One region of the Serratia montpellierensis genome, then DNA from elsewhere that is predicted to be linked to it. Evidence: riboswitches for the same ligand, from Rfam matches in the RefSeq annotation. Region 1 holds a riboswitch; each other region holds the start of a gene.
The links. Region 1 has a riboswitch for thiamine pyrophosphate ahead of tenA (thiaminase II). Riboswitches for the same ligand answer to the same signal wherever they lie in the genome.
Positions count from the first base shown of each region.

Region 2: linked by a shared signal. The riboswitch ahead of thiM (hydroxyethylthiazole kinase) and the one ahead of tenA (thiaminase II) in region 1 are both predicted to bind thiamine pyrophosphate.
Region 3: linked by a shared signal. The riboswitch ahead of thiB (thiamine ABC transporter substrate binding subunit) and the one ahead of tenA (thiaminase II) in region 1 are both predicted to bind thiamine pyrophosphate.

Region 1 is NZ_VOSN01000013.1:875,387-879,914, forward strand. Features, by position in the region: gene FUU19_RS15920 (GlxA family transcriptional regulator) at 1-193, opposite strand, end outside; gene FUU19_RS15925 (SDR family NAD(P)-dependent oxidoreductase) at 320-1,054, opposite strand; gene FUU19_RS15930 (LLM class flavin-dependent oxidoreductase) at 1,068-2,090, opposite strand; TPP riboswitch at 2,241-2,343, shown strand; gene tenA (thiaminase II) at 2,406-3,089, shown strand; gene FUU19_RS15940 (ABC transporter ATP-binding protein) at 3,086-3,826, shown strand; gene FUU19_RS15945 (ABC transporter permease) at 3,823-4,528, shown strand, end outside.
Region 2 is NZ_VOSN01000011.1:98,885-103,412, forward strand. Features, by position in the region: gene gutQ (arabinose-5-phosphate isomerase GutQ) at 1-695, shown strand, start outside; gene FUU19_RS11785 (inhibitor of vertebrate lysozyme family protein) at 735-1,193, opposite strand; gene thiD (bifunctional hydroxymethylpyrimidine kinase/phosphomethylpyrimidine kinase) at 1,278-2,078, opposite strand; gene thiM (hydroxyethylthiazole kinase) at 2,078-2,869, opposite strand; TPP riboswitch at 2,905-3,001, opposite strand; gene FUU19_RS11800 (GNAT family N-acetyltransferase) at 3,144-3,569, shown strand; gene FUU19_RS11805 (class I SAM-dependent methyltransferase) at 3,671-4,351, shown strand; gene FUU19_RS11810 (MFS transporter) at 4,328-4,528, opposite strand, start outside.
Region 3 is NZ_VOSN01000002.1:440,299-444,826, reverse strand. Features, by position in the region: gene FUU19_RS03320 (MFS transporter) at 1-41, opposite strand, end outside; gene sgrT (glucose uptake inhibitor SgrT) at 198-371, opposite strand; partial or broken gene sgrR (HTH-type transcriptional regulator SgrR) at 462-2,122, shown strand; TPP riboswitch at 2,160-2,278, shown strand; gene thiB (thiamine ABC transporter substrate binding subunit) at 2,336-3,322, shown strand; gene thiP (thiamine/thiamine pyrophosphate ABC transporter permease ThiP) at 3,298-4,528, shown strand, end outside.

The sequences.
Region 1 (4,528 bases):
GGCGATGATCGGCCAACAGGCTCAGCCCGGACAAGCCGTGCACCACCCGATGGGATTGCGTGGTGGCGACCGCGATCTGATACAGCGGCGTCTCGACAGGGCTCAGACGGTTAGCCTGCATCAGGATATCGGCGATGCCCGCCGCTTCGAACAGCATGCCCCCTTCAGGGACGATAATCAGGAATGTGTGCATGGCAAAAATAGAGAAAACAGTCAAAACAGGCCAGACAACCACTGTATAAGAAAAGCGCCGCGGGTTCACCCTGCGGGCATAAAAAAGCCCGCCGATAACCTCGACGGGCCAGGAAGGAATAACCATTCAAACCTGCGGCAAGCTCACCCCGCCAGCGCGCGCCAATTGCGCCAACAGCGCCGTTTGAAACGCCTCGTCGTGTACCGCCGCGTGGGGTTCGAGGCGCTGCTGATGGTGCCAATAGCCGCCGGACGCCAAGGCCTGCGGTTCATCGCTGCTCACCAGCCACGCCTGCGTCACATGCCCCAGCGCCAGATCGTCGGGCGCGTCCGCGCCGCCCATTTTTGTCGGCACCCAACCGGGATCGACCGCGCTGCTGATCACGTCAGGCCACAGGCGCGCCACGGCGGCGGCCAGCGCGGTGACGAACAGTTTGCTGTCCGAATAAGAGCCTGCGGCGCCGCCAAGCCAATCCACGCCGTTCAGTTCCGCCACGCCGTCAAAGTGCATGCTGCTGCTCAGGTAGACGATACGCGTGGGGCGTTCGATCAGGGCCGTCAGCAGATAGGGCGCTATGACGTTCACCGGCATCACCTGCGGCCCGGTAAACATGCCGGCATTGTGGATCACCGCGTCCGGACGACCGAGGCGATTGACCTGCTCGGCAAGCTGCCGGATCTGCTGTACATCGGACAGATCGCCGATCGTCGCCTGAGCGCCGCGATCCAACAGATCGCGCACCGCGTCCAGACGGCCGGGCTCACGCGCATGCAGAATCACCTGATGCCCTTCGTCCAACAGCGTTTGCGCGGCGGCGCGGCCCAGCCCGTCTACCGAACCGGTAATGAAAATGCGTGACATGCCACTCCTCCGTTTAGCGCCAGCCGAGCGCCGGCGCGACATGGGTTAAAATCGATTCGATGACGTGGGCGTTGTAATCCACGCCCAGCTGGTTAGGCACGGTCAGCAGCAGCGTATCCGCTTCGGCAATGGCCTCGTCCTGTGCCAGCTGCTTGATCAGCACGTCCGGCTCGGCGGCATAGCTGCGGCCGAAAATCGCTCGGGTCTGCGCGTCGATATACCCCAGCTGATCGCCCTCCTTGCCGCCGCCGCCGAAGTAGTTGCGATCCCGCTGGTCCACCAGCGCGAAGATGCTGCGGCTCACGGAAACCCGTGGCTCGTGCGCGTGGCCGGCCTCTTGCCAGGCGGCGCGGTAGGCGCGGATCTGCTTGGCCTGCTGGATGTGGAAGGGTTCGCCGGTCTCGTCGTTCTTGAGCGTCGAGCTTTGCAGGTGCATGCCGAGCTTCGCCGCCCAGACGGCGGTGGCATTGGAACCGGCGCCCCACCAGATGCGGTCGCGCAGCCCGGCGGAAAACGGCTCCGGCCGCAGCAGCCCGGGCGGATTCGGGAACATCGGCTGCGGATTGGGTTCGGCGAACCCTTCGCCGCGCAGCGCTTCCAGGAACACTTCGGTATGGCGGCGGGCCATGTCTGCGTCGGTCTCGCCGTCGGCCGGGGCATAGCCGAAATAGCGCCAGCCATCGATCACCTGCTCCGGCGAGCCGCGGCTGATGCCGAGCTGCAGCCGCCCGCCGGCGATCAGATCCGCCGCGCCGGCGTCTTCGACCATGTACAGCGGATTTTCATAACGCATGTCGATCACGCCGGTGCCGATCTCGATGCGTTGGGTTTTGGCGCCGATGGCGGCCAGCAGTGGGAACGGCGACCCCAGTTGGCGCGCGAAATGGTGTACGCGAAAATAGGCGCCGTCCGCCCCCAGATCTTCGGCGGCGACCGCCAGATCGATAGACTGCAGCAGCGCATCCGCCGCGGAACGGGTGCCGGACTGGGCGGAAGGCGACCAGTGGCCAAACGAGAGAAAACCAATTTTTTTCATCGGGAATCGTCCTCAAAGGCAAAATCATCGGCCTACAGTGACAAAAATCGCGCGCTCTGCGCCAGCAAAATCGCCCCCGATCGCACTAAACGAACCGATTGCCGCCGCGCCGCCCGGCGATTGTAATCAAAAAACAAATGTCGTATAACAAGCAGCTCCGAGGGGTGTCCTGTTACGGGCTGAGATGGCGCAAGCCGAACCCTTTGAACCTGATCTGGGTCATGCCAGCGAAGGGACGGTTAGGCAACAACGCTCTCACCCGTTGCCTGTTCATACCCCAGCGTGCCCGGATCTCCACTGACTCAAGGAGGTCCCATGTCCATCACTACCCTGTTCGAAAGCGGTCTTTACGGCCGGCTGCGCCACCATGCCGGCAGCCACTGGCAAGATTACGTCGATCACCCGTTTCTGCAGCAGCTGGCCGCCGGCACCTTGCCTGAACGCGCTTTTCGCCGCTACCTGACCCAGGACTATCTGTTCCTGCTGCACTTCGCCCGCGCCTACGCGCTGCTGGTCAGCAAGCTGCGCACCCTGCCGGAGATGCGCGCCGCCACCGCCTCGCTCAACGGCATCGTCGCCGAACTGCCGCTGCACGTGGCCTACTGCGCCGAATGGGGGTTGAGCGAAGCGCAGATCGCCGCCCAGCCGGAAGCGGCGGAGACCATGAACTACACCCGTTACGTGCTGGATATCGGCCATGCCGGCGACGCCCTCGACCTGCTGGCCGGCCTGCTGCCCTGCGTGGCCGGCTATGCCGAAATCGGCCTGCGGCTGCTGCACGATCCCGCCACCAAGATGGAGGGCAATCCTTACGCCTCCTGGATCCGCAACTACGGCGACGAGGGCTATCTGGCCGGCGTGCGTGCCGCCATCGAGCTGCTCGAGACCGTCGGCCACCAGCGCGGCGCGCAAAGCCGCCTCACCGAGCTGGCGCAGATTTTCACCACCGCCACCCAGCTGGAATCGGCATTTTGGCAGATGGGGCTGAACGCTTCATGATCTCCCCGCTTCTCCCGCCCGGCATCCAGGTGCGGGATCTCAGCCTGCGTTTCGGTCAGCAAATCGTCTTCGACCGGCTGAGCTTCGACATCGCCGGCGGCAGCTTCGTCGCCCTGCTCGGCGCCAGCGGCGCCGGCAAAACCAGCCTGCTGAAGATCATCGCCGGCCTGGCGCAGGCCAGTTCGGGTACGGTGACCGGCAGCGACGGTTTGCCGATCGCCGGGCGCATCGCCTACATGGGGCAAAAAGACCTGCTCTACCCGTGGCTGACCGTCGAAGAGAACGTCGCCCTCGGCTCGCGGCTGCGCGGCGAAGTGGCGGATCGGGCGTGGGTGGCGCATCTGCTCGAACGCGTAGGCCTGGCCGCGCATGGCCGCAGCCTGCCCGCCGCGCTGTCCGGCGGCATGCGCCAGCGCGCCGCCATCGCCCGCACGCTCTACGAACGCCAGCCGATCGTGCTGATGGACGAACCCTTCTCCGCATTGGACGCCATTACCCGCACCGAGATCCAAAGCCTGGCCGCCGAACTGCTGGCGCAAAACACTGTGCTGCTGATCACCCACGATCCGATGGAGGCCTGCCGCCTGAGCCACCGGCTGCTGGTACTGTCGCCCTGGCCGCTGGGCCTCGACGATACCCACCGTATCAGCGGGCAACCGCCGCGCGCGCCGGATGACGCCGACCTGCTGAAAAGCCAGGCCGAGCTGCTGCAACAGCTGGTGAGGGCCGCGCAATGAAGATTGCCAAAGAGCGTGGGCTTACCCGCCTGCGGCGTGGGCTGACGGTGTTTGCCGGGCTGCTGCTGCTGTGGTGGCTGGCGGCGCAAAGCGGCATTCCGGCCTTTCTGCTGCCCACGCCGAGCACGGTGGCGCAGGCACTGTGGGACGGGCGCGGCTATCTCGCCTGGCACACGCTGGTCACGGCTTCGGAGATCGTCAGCGGGCTGGTGCTGGGCGTGATGCTCGGCGCGGCGCTGGCGCTGTGCATGATCTTCTCGCCGCGGCTGCAGCGCTGGCTGATGCCGCTGGTGCTCACCAGCCAGGCGATACCGGTGTTCGCCCTGGCGCCGCTGCTGGTGCTGTGGTTCGGCTTCGGCATGAGCGCCAAGGTGGCGATGGCGGTGCTGGTGATTTTCTTCCCGGTGGTGTCGGCCTTTTTCGACGGGCTGCGCCGGGTCAACAACGACTATCTCGATCTGGCGCGCACGATGCGCGCTTCGCGCTGGGCGCAGCTGCGGCACGTGCGGCTGATGGCGGCGCTGCCGGCCTTCGGCTCCGGCCTGCGCATGGCCGCCGCCGTCGCGCCGATCGGCGCCATCATCGGCGAATGGGTCGGCTCGGCCGAAGGTCTGGGCTACGTGATGCTTAACGCCAACGCGCGCATGCAGACCGACGTCTGCTTCGCCGCGCTGTTTATTTTGGTGCTGATGACCGTGCTGC
Region 2 (4,528 bases), on a different contig from region 1:
ACGTGGTGGTGTTCATCTCCTACTCCGGTCGCGCCAAAGAGCTGGATCTGATCCTGCCACTGCTGGCGGAGAACGGCATTCCGGTGATCGCCGTCACCGGCGGCAAAGAGTCGCCGCTGGCGCTGGCCGCCGCCTGCGTGCTGGATATCGGCGTCGAGCGCGAAGCCTGCCCGATGGGGCTGGCGCCGACCTCCAGCGCGGTCAACACGCTGATGATGGGCGATGCCCTGGCGATGGCGCTGATGCGCCAGCGCGGTTTCAACGCGGAAGACTTCGCCCGCTCGCACCCGGGCGGCAGCCTGGGGGCGCGCCTGCTGAACCGCGTGCATCACCTGATGCGCACCGGCGATCGCCTGCCGCGCGTGAGCGAAAGCGCCAACGTAATGGAAGCGATGCTGGAGCTGAGCCGCACCGGGCTCGGGTTAGTGGCGGTCTGCGACGCGCAGCAGCGGGTGGTGGGCGTGTTCACCGACGGCGACCTGCGCCGCTGGCTGGTGAAGGGCAACAGCCTGCAGGATCCGCTCAGCCCGGCGATCACCCGCCCCGGCTATCGGCTGCCGGAGCAGTGGCGCGCCGGGGAGGCGCTGGAAGCGCTGCACGAACAGCACATCAGCGCGGCTCCGGTAGTCGATATGGACGGCGTGCTGGTGGGGGCGCTCAACCTGCACGATCTGCATCAGGCCGGCATCGGCTGATCAACGCCGGGGGCACCATCACCGGTGCCCCCGGTCAGATCATTTCCAGTCGGGATTGTTCTCGAACTGCTGCTTCAGCAGCGCTTTCATGTCGTCATTCGGCTTGCCGAGCCACTGGTACTTGGCATACTTCTTCGGATGATCGACGGCTTCCGGCCGATCTTCCACTTCCACCCGCACGCCCCAGGCCTGGGATTTGTCCGCGCTGAACGCCACGATCAAAAAGTTGTTGCCGCAGTCGTGCGGCTTGCACAGGTTGCCGACCAGATACTCTTTGCCCTTCCAGTTCAGATTCTGCGCCGGCGTAGAGGTGCCGACGCCCTTGCGCGCCCAGCCCGGCATCCGCGCCTGGCCTTTCACCATGTTTTGCCAGCTGGCCTGATACCCCGGCTGCTGAATCAAATCCGACGTGGTGACGATCTGCTGGGCAAAGCTGCCCGCGCTGAAGCTGAGCAGTGCGCCGAAGAGGGCGCAACGCAGCGCCTGGTGTCCCGTCATAGTCCTTCTCCCTAGGTTAAATCAGGTTTCGCCCGTCAAACCGGGCCTGAACTAGTCAGACCACGGTTGCGGCAAAAAGTTGACTCACCACCAGGCGTGAAAATGATGCACCGGCCCGATGCCGTGCCCCACTTCCAGCGTGTCCGCCTGTTGCAGCGCTTGTTGCAGGTAGTCCTTGGCGGCGGCCACCGTGGCCGCCCAATCGGCATGGCGCGGGCGCAGCGCCGCCAGCGCGGCCGAGAGCGTGCAACCTGTGCCGTGGGTATGGCGGGTGGCGACGCGCGGCGCGGTAAAGCGCTGCTCGCCTTCTGCGGTAAACAGCCAGTCCGGGCTCTCGCTTTCGCTCAGGTGGCCGCCCTTCATCAGCACCGCCCGGCAGCCCATCGCCAGCAGCGCCCGCCCCTGCTCGCGCATCTGCGCTTCATCTTCCGCCGGCGCGCACGCCAGCAGCGCCGCCGCTTCCGGCAGGTTCGGCGTAATGATCGATACCAGCGGCAACAGCTCGCGCCGGATAGACGCCACCGCCTCCGGCGCCAGCAACGGATCGCCGCTTTTCGCCAGCATCACGGTGTCCAACACCACGAATTCCGGACGGTAATGGCGCAGCCGTTCGGCTACCGCCTGCACGATGTCGGCGTTGGCCAGCATGCCGATCTTGACGCTGTCGATACGCACGTCGCTGAACACCGAGTCCAGCTGCGCGGCGACGAACGCCGGATCGATGTAATACACCGACTGTACGCCGCGGGTATTCTGCGCTACCAGCGCGGTGATCACCGAGGTGCCGTAGGCGCCAAGCGCCGAGAAAGCCTTCAAATCGGCCTGAATGCCGGCGCCGCCGCTGGGATCGGTGCCGGCGATGGTCAGGGCGTTAATGCGTTTCATCACAGATCCTCCCCACGCAGCTGATACAGGGCATCGAGAAACGCCGGCGTAAAGCTGCCCGGCCCGGCGGCCTGCCTGGCCGCGAGGCCACCGCAGTGAGACATCACTCGGCAGGCGGTCGCCACGTTATCCAGGCGATCGCCCGGCAGGGCGCAAAACGCCGCCGCCACCGCCGACAGCGCGCAGCCGGTGCCCACCACCCGCGTCATCAGCGGGGAACCGCCTTCGATCGCCCAGTCGCGCTGGCCGTCGGTGACGTAATCCACCGCGCCGGTGACCGCCACCACCGCGCCGCTGCGCTGCGCCAGCTCACGCGCGGCGGGCAATGCCGCCAGCGAATCGTCGCCGCTGTCCACGCCGCGGCCGCTGGCCAGCAACCCGCTGAGCGCCATGATTTCCGAGGCGTTGCCGCGTATCGCCGCCGGTTTCTCGTCCAGCAGCTGTTTGGCGAAGGCGGTGCGGTAGGAGAGCGCGCCGACCGCCACCGGATCCAGCGTCCAGGGCTTGCCGGCCTGATTGGCGGCGGCCACCGCCGCCCGCATCGATTCGGCGCGCAGCGCATTGAGGGTACCGACGTTGATCAGCAGGCCGTCGGCCAGCGCGCTGAACTGTGCCGCCTCTTGCGGCTCCACTACCATCGCCGGGGAAGCGCCGAGCGCCAGCAACACGTTGGCGGTCAGCGATTGCACCACTTCGTTGGTCAGGCAGTGGATCAGCGGAGGCCGCTGTTGGAATTGGGTCAGACAGGCCGCGGCGCGGGCGCCGGGTAGTGCATCAGGTCGAGCGATCATATTCCTCCCAACCGGCGTTCAAGAAGGCGGCGCCGGCTGGGCGGCCGTGACTTCCCTACGCTGGCATTATCCAGATCAGGTAATACGGGTATTTCTCAGCCTTCACGTAGAAGGGCACCCCGAGTCATGAAAATCAATAGGTTGTGATCAACGTTGCGTTAATCCCTGCAGGGGATCATGCCAGCGGCGGCGCGGACAAACAAGCGAATAAATAGGCTCAGCGGGCATACGCTGCACAATGCGCTATAGTGAGCACAAACCACCGGGAGATGCCATGCAGATAAGACCCTACCAAGAGACCGATCGCCCCTTCCTGCGCACGCTGTACCTGGCGTCGCGCAAGGCGGCGTTCGGCTGGCGCGATACCTCAAACTATCAGTTGGAAGATTTCGACGGCGCGACGCTGGGCGAAGCGATTTGGGTGGCGGAAGACGGCGGCACGCTGCTGGGATTCGTCTCCGTCTACCGCGAAGACAACTTCATTCATAACCTGTATGTCGATCCCCATCAGCCGCCGCGCGGCGTCGGCAGTGCGCTGCTGCAGGCGGCGGAAGCTACCTTCACCGCTACCGGCTCGCTGAAATGCCTGGTGAAGAATGAAAAGGCGCTGGCGTTCTACCGCAAACACGGCTGGCGCATCATCTCTACCGGCAACGACGGCGAAGAAGATTATTACCTGATGCATTCGCCGGCCCGCTAACGCCGCCTTTCCCGTCACAGAACTCATTAATGATAATGGATTTCATTATCATTTAAGCATACCCTTCCTTGTCTCTCTCAATGAACTTGGCAAGGAAGGTTATGCAATACCAAACGGATACACGCTTCCCCGATGCCGCGGCGGCGGACTACGATCGCCGCATTCTGACCCTGGTGCCCGGCTATCAGTTTGCCCAGGCGCTGCTGACGGCGACGCTCGCGCAGACGCTGCCGAATGACACCACGCTGTTGCTGGCCGGTTGCGGCACCGGCAGCGAACTGACGGCGCTGGCCGCCGCCAACGCCAGCTGGCGTTTCAGCGCCGTGGAACCCTCCGCCGGCATGCTGGCGGCCGCACGCGCCAAGGCCGAAGCAGCGGGTTATGCACAACGGGTGAGTTTCCAACCCACCTTGCTGCAACAAGCGCCGCAAACCCGCCACGATGCGGCGGTGTGCTCATTGGTGCTGCACTTTATCGCCGACGATGGCGCCAAACTGGATTTCCTGCAGCAGTTGGCGCAGCGCCTCTCCCCCGCCGCACCGCTGCTGCTGTTCGACTATCAACCGGATGGCCTGCCCGCCAGCCACTACCAACATTGGCTGCAAAGCGCCGGGCATTCGGCGGCGCAGGCGCAGGAGGTGATCGAACGCACCCGCCGCAACTGGCACCCGATGGCAGCGGCGCGCAGCCGTCTCCTCCTGGCGGAAAGCGGCTTCACCGCGCCTCAGCAGTTGTGCGGTGCGCTGGGCTTCCAGCTTTCACTGCTCCACCGCCGTCGCTGAGGGCGGCATCCCGCGCAGCGTCAGCCGCCAAAACAGCAACGCGCTCAGGCTGACGCCCGCCCCCAGCCAGCAGACGCCGCTCCAGCCCGCCCAGGCGTACATATGGGTGCCGGCAAAGGCGCCCAGCCCACTGCCGACGGCGTAAAACAGCATATAGCAGCCCACCAGCCGGCTGTG
Region 3 (4,528 bases), on a different contig from region 1:
ATGGGGTTGATGCGCAGTGACAACCGGCTCAGGCGTTGCATATCGTCTTCCCTGACCTCAAAGCAGAAGAATGAACCTTAGGCCACGACGAGAAAAATGCAAGCATATCGCCATGACCACGCATAAAAAAACCAGTGGGTCGCCCCACTGGCTGGTGAAACAGCACCATTACTCAGAAACTTTTATACCGCAGCGCCTTACAGGTGCTCGCGATACTGTTTGTCCGTCATCTCTTTGATATCCCATTGCGTCAGGTGCGCCAGCATCGCCAGCCGCGCCTGTTCGGGCACCACGCTCAGCCAGTCGGCGCGCTGGCGGCGCACCGCGCTGAAATAGCGCTGATAGAACTGCCTGGATAAGAAAGCTTTCATGATTACGCCCTCCCCTTTCATTGATGAAAATTATCGGCGTAATATAGGGAAAGATAAATTGACGAGTTGAGGCGGGAGCGTTCCTCTTTTATGTCCACGTCCAGATTGCAGCAACAGTTCATCCGCCTGTGGCAGCGCTGTCACGGTGAAACCACTGACACCACGCTGCAGGATCTGGCGGAGGTGCTCAGCTGCTCGCGGCGCCACGTGCGCTCCCTGCTGAGCGCCATGCAGCGGGAAGGCTGGCTCACCTGGCAGGCGGAGTCGGGGCGCGGCAAGCGTTCACGGCTTACCTTCCACTACACCGGCCTGGCGCTGCAGCAACAGCGGGCCGAGGAGCTGCTGGAGCAGGACCGCATCGATCAGCTGGTGCAGTTGGTGGGCGACAAAAACGTGGTGCGCCAGATGCTGCTGTCGCAGCTGGGTCGCAGCTTCCGCCAGGGTAAACACATCCTGCGGGTGCTCTACTACCGGCAGCTGTACAACCTGCTGCCCGGCTCGGCGCTGCGGCGTTCGGAGACCCATTTGGCGCGCCAGATCTTCAACGGCCTGACGCGCATAAATGAGGAAAACGGGGAACTGGAATCCGATCTGTCTCACCATTGGCAGGCGCTGACGCCGCTGCACTGGCGGTTTTATCTGCGCCCGGCAATCCATTTTCATCATGGCCGCGAGCTGGAGATGGCAGACGTCATCACTTCCCTCTCGCGTCTCACCTCGCAACCGCTGTTCTCGCATATCGAGAGCGTCACCTCGCCGACGCCGTTCGTTATCACGTGCATCTGCGCAGCCCCGATCACTGGCTGCCCTGGCTGCTGGGCAGCGTGCAGGCCATGATCCTACCGCACGAATGGCGCGAACTGCCGGATTTCGCCCGCCATCCGGTCGGCACCGGCCCCTACCGCGTGGTGCGCAACCTTCCCAGCCAGATGAAGATCCACGCCTTCGACGACTATTTCGGCTACCGGGCGCTTATTGATGAGGTCAATATCTGGGTGCTGCCGGAATTCTCCGAAGAGCTGGTGCACTCCGGCGTGCAGCTGCAGGGCAATGAAACCGGCAACAGCGAGCTGGAAAGCCGGCTGGAAGAAGGCTGTTATTTCCTGCTGTTCGATCAGCGATCCCCATTAGCGGCCGATCCTGCCATTCGCAGTTGGCTGTGCGAATTGATCAACCCCATTTCGCTGCTGAGCCACGCCGGGCCGCTCTACCAGCGCTATTGGTCGCCGGCGTACGGCCTGCTGCCGCGTTGGCACCACAACCGCACGCTGGCGCAGCAGCCCAAACCCGCGGGCCTGACCGAACTGACGATGACCCACTTCAATGAGCATTCGGAGTTTCACGCCATTCGCCAGGCGATCGAACCGCTGCTGGCGCAGCACGGCATCCGCCTGATCGTGCAAAGCGTGGATTACGCCACCTGGCACCAGGGCGACGCGCGCAGCGATCTGTGGCTCGGCAGCGCCAACTTCTATCTGCCGTTGGAGTTTTCGCTGTTCGCCACGCTGTACGAACTGCCGCTGATGCAGCACTGCATGAACGAGGATCTGGCGGAGGATGCGGCGCTGTGGCGCGCCAACCGCTTGCCGCTGGCCGAGTTCTGCCGGCGCCTGGTCAGCAACCACCAGCTGCATCCGCTGTTCCACCACTGGCTGCAGCTGCACGGCCAGCGCAGCATGCGCGGCGTGCGGATGAACACCCTGGGCTGGTTCGACTTCAAGTCCGCCTGGTTTGCCCCGCCGGAGGCATAAGCGCCTTTCGCCCAGGTCGGTTAATCTTTACAATAGCGCCGTCTCAACGGGGTGCGGAGAATAGGGCCGTGTGATAAGCCCGATTTTCCGCTGAGAGCACACCCGTCGAACCTGATCCGGTCAATACCGGCGGAGGGATTTGAGCCCAGCGAACCGGCGACGCCGCCTCGCCCCCTCAGATGCCCTTGCCCCCTTATTTTTCAGGAGTGCAACGTGGTCAAAAAATATCTGCCCTGCTTATTGCTGCTGTGCGCCGCGCCGGTGTTCGCCAAGCCGACGCTGACGGTATACACCTACGATTCCTTCGCCGCCGACTGGGGCCCAGGCCCGGCGGTGAAAAAAGCCTTCGAAGCCGAGTGCGACTGTGAACTGAAGTTCGTCGCGCTGGAAGACGGCGTCTCGCTGCTGAACCGCCTGCGCATGGAGGGCAAGAACAGCGCCGCCGACGTGGTGCTGGGGTTAGACAATAACCTGTTGCAGGCGGCGCAGCAAACCGGCCTGTTCGCGCCGAGCGGCGTCGACACCGCCAAACTGACGGTGCCGGGCGGCTGGCAGGATACGACCTTCGTGCCTTACGACTACGGATACTTCGCCTTCGTCTACAACAAAGAAAAACTGAAGAACCCGCCAAAAAGCCTGCAGGAGCTGATCAGCAGCGATCGCAACTGGAAGGTGATTTACGAAGATCCCCGCACCAGCACGCCGGGCCTCGGCCTGCTGCTGTGGATGCAAAAAGTGTATGGCGACAAGGCGCCGGCCGCCTGGCAGCAGTTAGCGAAAAAGACCGTCACCGTCACCAAAGGCTGGAGCGAGGCCTACGGCCTGTTCCTGAAAGGCGAAGGCGATCTGGTGCTCAGCTACACCACCTCTCCCGCCTATCACCTGATCGCAGAGAAAAAAGATCTCTATGCCGCCGCCATGTTCAGTGAAGGTCACTACCTGCAGGTGGAAGTGGCGGGCAAGCTGAAGGCCGCCAAACAGCCTGAGCTGGCGGAGCGCTTCATGCAGTTCATGGTGACGCCGGCGTTCCAGAACACCATCCCGACCGGCAACTGGATGTATCCGGTGATCAACACCCCACTGCCCGTCGGCTTTGAGCAGATGAACGTACCGCATACCGCGCTGCAATACAGCGCCGAAGAGGTGGCCACACAACGCGGTGGTTGGATCCGGGCATGGCAAACTGCCGTCAGCCGTTGATCCCCCGCTGGCTCTGGCCGGGGCTGCTGGCCGCCGGCGTGATCCTGCTGGTCGCCGCGCTGGCGATGGGCTCGCTGTGGCGCCATGCGCCGGACAGCGACTGGCGCGGCCTGTGGCAGGACAGCTACCTGTGGCACGTGGTGCGCTTCACCTTCTGGCAGGCGCTGTTGTCGGCGCTGATTTCGGTGCTGCCCGCCGTTCTGCTGGCGCGTGCGCTCTATCGCCGCCGTTTCCCCGGCCGGCAGCTGCTGCTGCGGCTGTGCGCCATGACGCTGGTGCTGCCGGTGTTGGTGGCGGTGTTCGGCCTGCTCAGCGTCTATGGCCGCCAGGGCTGGCTGGCGACGCTGTGCGGCTGGCTGGGCGTCGAGTATGGCTTCTCGCCCTACGGGCTGCAGGGCATTCTGCTGGCGCACCTGTTCTTTAACCTGCCGCTGGCCACCCGCCTGTTGCTGCAGGCGCTGGAGAACATTCCGGTGGAGCAGCGCCAGCTGGCCGCCCAACTGGGTATGAGCGGCTGGCAGCAGTTCCGCTTCGTCGAATGGCCGGCGCTGCGCCGCCAGATCCTGCCGAGCGGCGCGTTGATTTTTATGCTGTGCTTCGCCAGCTTCGCCACCGTGCTATCGCTGGGCGGCGGACCGCAGGCCACCACCATCGAACTGGCGATCTACCAGGCGCTGAGTTACGACTACGATCTGGGCCGCGCCGCCATGCTGGCGCTGATCCAGTTAAGCTGTTGTCTGGGGCTGGTGTTGATCAGCCAGCGCCTGAGCCAGGCGCTGCCGGTGGGCCATACCCACGCCCAACGCTGGCGCAACCCGGAAGACAGCCGGTGGCGACGCGTCGGCGATTTTCTGCTGATCGCCGCCGCGCTGCTCCTGCTGCTGCCGCCTCTGCTGGCGGTGATCGCCGACGGCGCCAATCAGGCCGTCGTCAGCGTGCTGCGCCAGCCGGTGCTGTGGCAGGCGCTGTTCACGTCGCTGCGCATCGCCCTCGGCGCCGGGCTGCTGTGCGTGGCGCTCACGATGATGCTGCTGTGGAGCAGCCGCGAGCTGAAGCTGCGGCAGCAGCTGCGCGGCGGCCAGGCGCTGGAGCTGAGCGGCATGGTGATCCTGGCGATGCCGGGCATCGTGCTGGCCACCGGCTTCTTCCTGCTGCTGAGCGATACGATCGGGCTGCCGCAGTCGCCCTATGCGCTGGTGATCCTCA